DNA from 2 places in the Neorhizobium sp. 2083 genome. Region 1 is predicted to be linked to the other one. Evidence: riboswitches for the same ligand, from Rfam matches in the RefSeq annotation. Region 1 holds a riboswitch; the other holds the start of a gene.
What was found. A riboswitch is a leader RNA that binds a small molecule or an ion and turns the genes downstream of it on or off. The one in region 1 is predicted to bind cobalamin.

Region 1 (3,405 bases):
AAGGTTCGCGTTCGCTTGCGCCAGATCGAAGGTCTGGGGCTTGAAGTCGCTGAAGTGCCATCCCTTCATAGCGGGCGGAAAATACTGATTGGCGGCAAGTTCTGCGCTGCCCATGATCGTGCGGGCGATGGCGTCTCGGTTGACGGCGAGGCTGAGCGCTCGTCTGATTTCGACGTCCGCAAACTGAGGTTTTTTGACATTGATCAGCATCATCACGACACGCGGGACCGGCGCACGAACGATATGCGCTTCGCCAGAACGATCGACCCGCGATACAGCCGTGGTCGGGATTTCCAATACGAGGTCGCCTTCGCCCGCAAGCGCGATATTCACCCTGGTTTCGGGATTCGGTACGCCGTCCACGCGAACCCGCTCGATTTTTGCCCTTTTACCCCAATAGCCATCGTGCCGGACAAGATTGAGCCCCTGCGGTAGCTCGGCGCTTTCAATGCGGTACGGCCCGGTCGCGACGATGCTGGTGACCTCTCCACCTGGACCGAAGGATGACGGGGCCAAGACTGGAACGGCCGGGTCGAGCAAGTAGGCGAGTAGCGGGGCGAATGGTTGCTCCAGCGTGAACGTCACAGTGCTGTCACCAGCGGTGACGCTTTTTACCTTTGCATTTTTGATCAGGCTGCCGCGAGGAAGAAGCGCCGTAAAGGAAGCGGCCACGGCGCCTGGTGTCATATGACTGCCGTCATGAAAGGTGACGTCGCGACGCAGATGAAAGATCCATTGAAGCTCGTCGGCCGAGGTTTCCCATCGCTCGGCAAGTGCTGGCAGGGTGGCGGCCTCCGGGTTCGTCTGGACCAGGGTCTCCGTCACTCCGTTGGCCCGAAGCTGAAAACCTCCTGTCTGGGTGTCGAGCTTCTGAAGCTGGAAGGGCTCGACGACGCGCATTTCGTCCTGCGCGAACAACGAGACAGGTGCGCCAAACATAGCCGCGATCAACGCGGCTAACCAGATATTGCGAGACATGAGGATCACTCCGGGGCGATTGCGGTGAGAATGAAAAAGGTGATCGGCGTGTCTGGATCGTCGTAGACTGCGCCGTATGGATCGCCGGGCATCAGATGGCGCCAGCTTTCGACTCGACCGAACCCGGCGTCAGCCAGGAGGTGGCGAGCATCGGCCTCGGTCAGGCCATTATAGAAAGGGAGATCTGCGCCGAACTGATCGCGGCTGTCGTTCACGCGATGCCGAAACCAAAGCCCATCAGACAGCAGCAGCTTTCCGCCGGGTCGCAGGATCCTGCGCGCCAGTGCGAGCGCTGCCTGCGGGTTTTCAAGTGTCCAGAGAACGTTGCGAAGAGTGACGATATCGGCGCTCTCGGACGGCAACGCCGCTTCGTCCATTGTCTTGTTGATAAAATCGATGTCAATACCGGCTTCGATGGCGGCCGCCTTGGCATGGGAAAGCATCTCTAAAGAACCATCAACTGCAGTCGTTCGATGGCCAAGGCCGGCTGCTAGGAGCGCGCATGCACCCGTTCCCGATCCAAGGTCGACAACATCGCGTGATTCATCGCCCAACGCGGCACGGAATACGGCACGCCATGATGAGGCGTCGCGACGATGGGATGCGGTCCCATCGAATTTCCAGGCGCGAGCATTCCAATGGTCTGCCATATTGGCGGCAGTGATAGGGGAGACAAGTTGCATCCGGTCCTTTTCCTCCATTTGCCGTTTGGCAGCGGCAATCCGGAGGACGAACCAACTCATTCCTGTCAGGACAATGAGCCACGACGCCGCTCCGACGGCGCGCCCCGGCCATCGAGCTTCAATCTGTCGGGGCAGGTCTCCTGGCTCACGGTTCGTCGCCTTGTCCGCCTTCCCGGGGGCAATCCCAGTGGCTAGTTGGACTTGGCTCTCCGCTCACAGTTGCGGGGGCAGCTCCGGAATGGCCTTGCGGCGTACCGAATTCCCTCTTAGCCCCGACCGGCTCACACCGTCGGGGACCTCGACGGAAGGAGGCTTACCTGAAAGCGCCGAGGTGTCAACCGCATCTACAATTCAGGACGTATATTCAAGAACCATAGAAAACGACGAGTTGCTGTCAGGATTAAGTTCTCCTTCGGCTCTTAACGTTGGAAAAGCATATATCTCTGATCTGCATAAACTTTGAATCAAAGTTTGGATGGGTCGTAAGTTCGTACCCCTTCAAGGCGAATAGGTCGATCTAAAGCGCCCGATCCGGAAATCGTAAATGGGTATTTCCGTCGCCCCAACCGCAATCAGTTCGGCCATCACGTCGCCGACGCGCCCATGACCGGGAGACCGTCCTCGACATAGCCTTCGCAACCGGACCAGGTGCGGATGACGGACACATGGGCGAGCATCGGCAGGATCGGCAGTAGGGAGCGCAACTGGCCCGGCAGGCGGGCTGGGTCCGCTTTGGCATGGCCGGTCTCAAGCGGGACATCGGTGCGCTCGGCTCCGCCGCCGAAACCGATATTGCCGCGCTCGACCTGGCGCAGATAACCACCGCCGTGGTCATGCGCCCAGACGCCGACAACAGGCAGGATGCGATGCGGTAGCGGTTCCGTCACGCCCATCTGCGGACCTCTGGCGCGGATCGGTACCGTTTCACCAAACTGCGCCGATATCCGCGCGCCCCAGGCGCCGGCGGTATTCAGCAGGTTGGCGGCGGCATAAATGCCGTCGGAGGTTTTCACCTCGAAACCGTAGGCGCTCTTGCGTATCGCCTTCACGTCGACCTCCTCGACGATCCTAGCACCGTTGCGTCTTGCCGCATCGGCGAAGGCCGCTTACGGCTTGGGGCTGAACGACGACCCGGTGGTCTACGCCTTGGCGTCGCATTCTTTGGGCTGATCGCCCACGCTATTGCAGCGGTTGTCGCGTCGTTGGCGATAGCCGCGCAAAAAGGAGCTTTCGAGAGGTGACGTAAACGCAGTCATTCCGCCCGCGTCGAGCTATGCTGCAATAGGTAGGGTTTATTACCCCCGGGCTCCGCATGGCAGATGAGGGCGAACTCCAAGAGCGCGGCAAGGTCATCCGCAAACATTCATCCTGGTGGGCGTCGGTAAATTAAAAGCACTCGACGAAACGCTTCACTGACCACCAAGCGACTTGAGATAGGCGATGATGTCCGCCCGATCCTGATCCCTTGGAACGCTGAGGGTCATTCGCGTTCCGCGCACCGCCTTGGCTGGGCCTGCGAGATAGTTGTCAAGTGCATCTTCGGTCCAGATGATGCCAGAGTTTGAAAGTGCGGTGGAATAGGCATAGCCCTCGACGGACCCAGCTTTTCGCCCAACGACGCCGTTAAGGGAGGGCGCGGACTTCGTTTCGGGTTGAACCGAATGACACCCGGAACAACGGCTGAAGAGCTGCTGGCCCCGAAGCGGGTCGCCTGCGTCCGCGGCGGCTAGGCCAGGGATGCAGA
Region 2 (3,405 bases), on a different contig from region 1:
CTTGGCTATTTCAACTTCGCCGGTAGATTATGCTGGATATCCCGCGAGTTCAATTTCGGCGCGACTTTAGGAAATTCATCCTGAATGCGTGATTAACGTCGTTCCGACGAAGGAAACCCGGCCGCGCGTCTGCAGCGGCCGGGTTTTCGTCTTGAGACGACCAATGCCTGATTACCTGTAGGGCGAAACGCAGGATCGGCGGATACCGGCGCTCGCTACGTAAGTGTTGTCGAAGGCTCGATAGGTCCGGTAGCGGCTTTCGCACCAGGCGACGTGGCGGCTGCCGTAACCCCGGTCCGCCTGGATGGCACCGCCGATAAGCGCGCCGGCACCGAAGGCTGCCAACGGGAACCAGAAACCGTTGTGGTAGCGATAACCGGGGCGGCGTTCGCGGTAACCGCGGTGGCCGCCATACCAGCCGTAGCGGTCACGCCGGCCGTAGTCGCGCCGCAGCAGCTGGACATTGGTGATATTGCCGGTGTCGGAAATGCCGGCCGGGGGAGCGGGCATCTGGATGGCCTGCGCGGGCACAAGGCCGGCAAATGTGGTCGCGACGGCGACCGCCGCCGCGGTCAGGCGCAAACGAAAAGCACTCATCCTGGGTTTCCTCTCATGGTTTTCGATTGAAAACCTAACGCAGGCCACAGGACTTCGTTCCTATGACCGGCCGCTTCGCAACGAACGGCCGATCACGAATTGGCGATAAGCAGCAATAGATCAGGCGACGATCGAAAGCTTCGCCTGGTCGCCCTGCAGCCGGTTGACCATGAAGTTCGAATACCATTCGACGAACTGCATGACGCCGCCTTCGTGCAGCGGCGAATAGGGACCAGGTTCATAAGCCGGCGAGCGGATGCCGAAGGCATTTTCCTCGACGATCTGGCGGTCCTGGTCGTTGGTCATGTTCCAGACATGCGTCAGCTCTTCGAGATTGTAGTCGACGCCCTCGACCGCATCCTTGTGAACCAGCCATTTGGTGGTGACCGCCGTCTCCTCGGGCCCAAGCGGGGTGACCCGGAACGAGATCGCGTGGTCGCCGAGAATGTGGTTCCAGCTGCTCGGATAGTGGAAGAGCAGCATGGTGCCGATCGAGTTGATCGTCACGTCGTCGGAAAGCCTGCGCTGGACGGCGTTGCGGCCGGTCATCGTGTAGCTCTCGGCATCCTCGATCAGCGGCATGCGCGCAACGCGGAACTGGCCGGTCTCGTCCATGCGGAATTCGCTCGGCAACCCGGCCTCCTCGCAGCGCTGCCAATGGGCGGCGATGACCGGATCGTCCTTGGCGCCCTGGACGCCGGTCGCGGTCGGCGATTCCGGATAGGTGCGGCAGAGTTCCGGATGGTTCGCGGCGCAGTGGTAGCACTCGCGGTTGTTTTCCCAGACAAGCTTCCAGTTGCCCTTCTCGATGATCGTCGACTGGTGGGCGACCTTGGCTTCCCACAGGCGATGCGGTGCCAGATAAGGTTCGATCGAGGCCCGGACCGGCGCGAAATCCGGCGCTTCATTGGCAAGGCAGATGAAGATATAGCCGGCGACGCTCTCGCAATGGACCTTCTTCATGGCGAACTGGGTCTTGTCGAAGTCCTGGCCCATCTGGCGGCCGACCAGAAGCGAGCCGTCCAGCTCGTAGGTCCATTGATGGTAGGGACAGACAAGCCGGACCGCCGAGCCATGCTCCTTGGTGCAGACGCGGCTGCCACGATGACGGCATGTGTTGTGCAGGGCGCGGATCTGGTTGTCACGGCCACGCACGACGACGACCGGATAATCGCCGATCTGCAGGGTGAAATAGGCTCCAGCCTTGGGCAACTCGCAATCATGGCCGACGAACAGCCAGTCGCGATACCAGATCATTTCCAGATCGAGCTTGTAGTAACTGGGATCGGTATAGAAGGCCTGCTCGAGGCTGAAACCTTCGCGACGGTTCTTGAGCTGCCGCAGGGCCTGATTGCGAATTTCCATATAACCTTCCTCGTCAAAAATGGACAGCGGAAGGACATGGAAATGCCGGCCGGCCTCAAGGCCCACCCCAAACCCTGTCCCGAACGCCCGCCGCGTCCGGTCGTCGTCTTTTGTCCCGAGGCTGGTTTCCGGGCTCAGGAGCTGTCCCTTGAGGGGACGGGCCCAGCGCCTTCCCGGGCGGCCTTTTCGGCTCTTTCCCAGTGGCTCATGCCAGGCTTTGTTGCTCCACCACCGTTGCGGGGGCAGCGCCGGATCGAGGTTTTCAAGGCCCCTGCCGGCTTCCCAATTCTCCGCCTCCCTAGTTCGGCGGCACCCTGAGATCGAAGCGGATATAATCATCGAGCATGCGTGTCGCATAGGCGACATTGCGACATCGGCAACCGCGTTGGCGACAGCGGCAAAACGGGTCAAAATGCAACACTCCAGCTCCGCGAAAGCGAAACCTGTCATTAACAGATAGGCCATAAAATCCCGGCTCGAATGGGAGCGACGCCACCGTGCAGGCAAAGGGAAAGATCCGCTACTACGACGCCCCTCCACCAAAGCCTCCGGCGCCGGTGGTCGTGAAAACGGCTGCCCATTCGGAATTCCTGCGGACGGGGCGCATTGCCCGCTACAATCCGATCTGGCTGCCGGCCGAGCGCCGCTATCTCACCCATGACGAAGTCGCCGAGCGCACCGGCAAGAGGCTCGAGGCAGCCGGAGAAGCCAGCCACAACCGGATCAACTCCTTCCACCGCTCGATCAAGTTCCCGAAGATCGTCTTTCATCACACGCTCGATGAACGGCCGCATCTCGGCTACTGCCACGTCACCGCGGCAAGAACTCTGCTTGCACGCGGCGTGCCGGTCAGCTGGTCCTTCTACATCGCCAACTTCTTCTCCGAGATCGGCGACAAGGAAACGTTCTTCGAGCGGATCAGCACGGCCTATTCGCGCATGTATTTTGCCGTCGCGGTCGAACGCGAGGCCGGCCAGCCGCTGCAGATCAACCGCTCGATCCGCAAGAACGGCCTGCTGTTCCAGACCAACGATCCGACGGAAGCGATCAAGAACGTGCTGATGCTCGGCACTTCCAATGAAATGCTTCGCGAGATCATCAAAAAGCTTTGAAGCCGGACTGGTCCGCGTTATTGACGGGCGGACATGACGGCTCAGATCATCGACATCACCCGGGAGCATGACGGCGCGCTCGCCAAAGCCTGCGCCGTGCTTGGCGACGGCCTGCCGGTGGCAATCCCCACCGAAACGGTCTACGGGCTTGCGGCCGATGCCACCAATCCCGCCGCCATCACCCGGATCTATGAAACGAAGGGCCGGCCGCGCTTCAACCCGCTGATCTGCCACATGTCGGACCTCGACATGGCCGAGCGTTATGCGGAGTTCGATCCCATTTCGCGAAAACTTGCGGAAGCTTTCTGGCCGGGTCCCCTCACCCTGATCC

Region 2: linked by a shared signal. The riboswitch ahead of J2X76_RS03690 (aromatic ring-hydroxylating dioxygenase subunit alpha) and the one ahead of J2X76_RS31275 (class I SAM-dependent methyltransferase) in region 1 are both predicted to bind cobalamin.

What each region holds. Positions count from the first base shown of each region.
Region 1 is NZ_JAVDTC010000017.1:4,339-7,743, reverse strand. Features, by position in the region: gene J2X76_RS31280 (ABC transporter substrate-binding protein) at 1-978, opposite strand, end outside; gene J2X76_RS31275 (class I SAM-dependent methyltransferase) at 984-1,661, opposite strand; cobalamin riboswitch at 1,774-1,977, opposite strand; gene J2X76_RS31270 (FAD-binding oxidoreductase) at 2,246-2,710, opposite strand; gene J2X76_RS31715 (c-type cytochrome) at 3,071-3,405, opposite strand, start outside.
Region 2 is NZ_JAVDTC010000001.1:691,252-694,656, forward strand. Features, by position in the region: gene J2X76_RS03685 (BA14K family protein) at 172-597, opposite strand; gene J2X76_RS03690 (aromatic ring-hydroxylating dioxygenase subunit alpha) at 718-1,962, opposite strand; cobalamin riboswitch at 2,064-2,294, opposite strand; gene J2X76_RS03695 (DUF6656 family protein) at 2,460-3,074, shown strand; gene J2X76_RS03700 (L-threonylcarbamoyladenylate synthase) at 3,108-3,405, shown strand, end outside.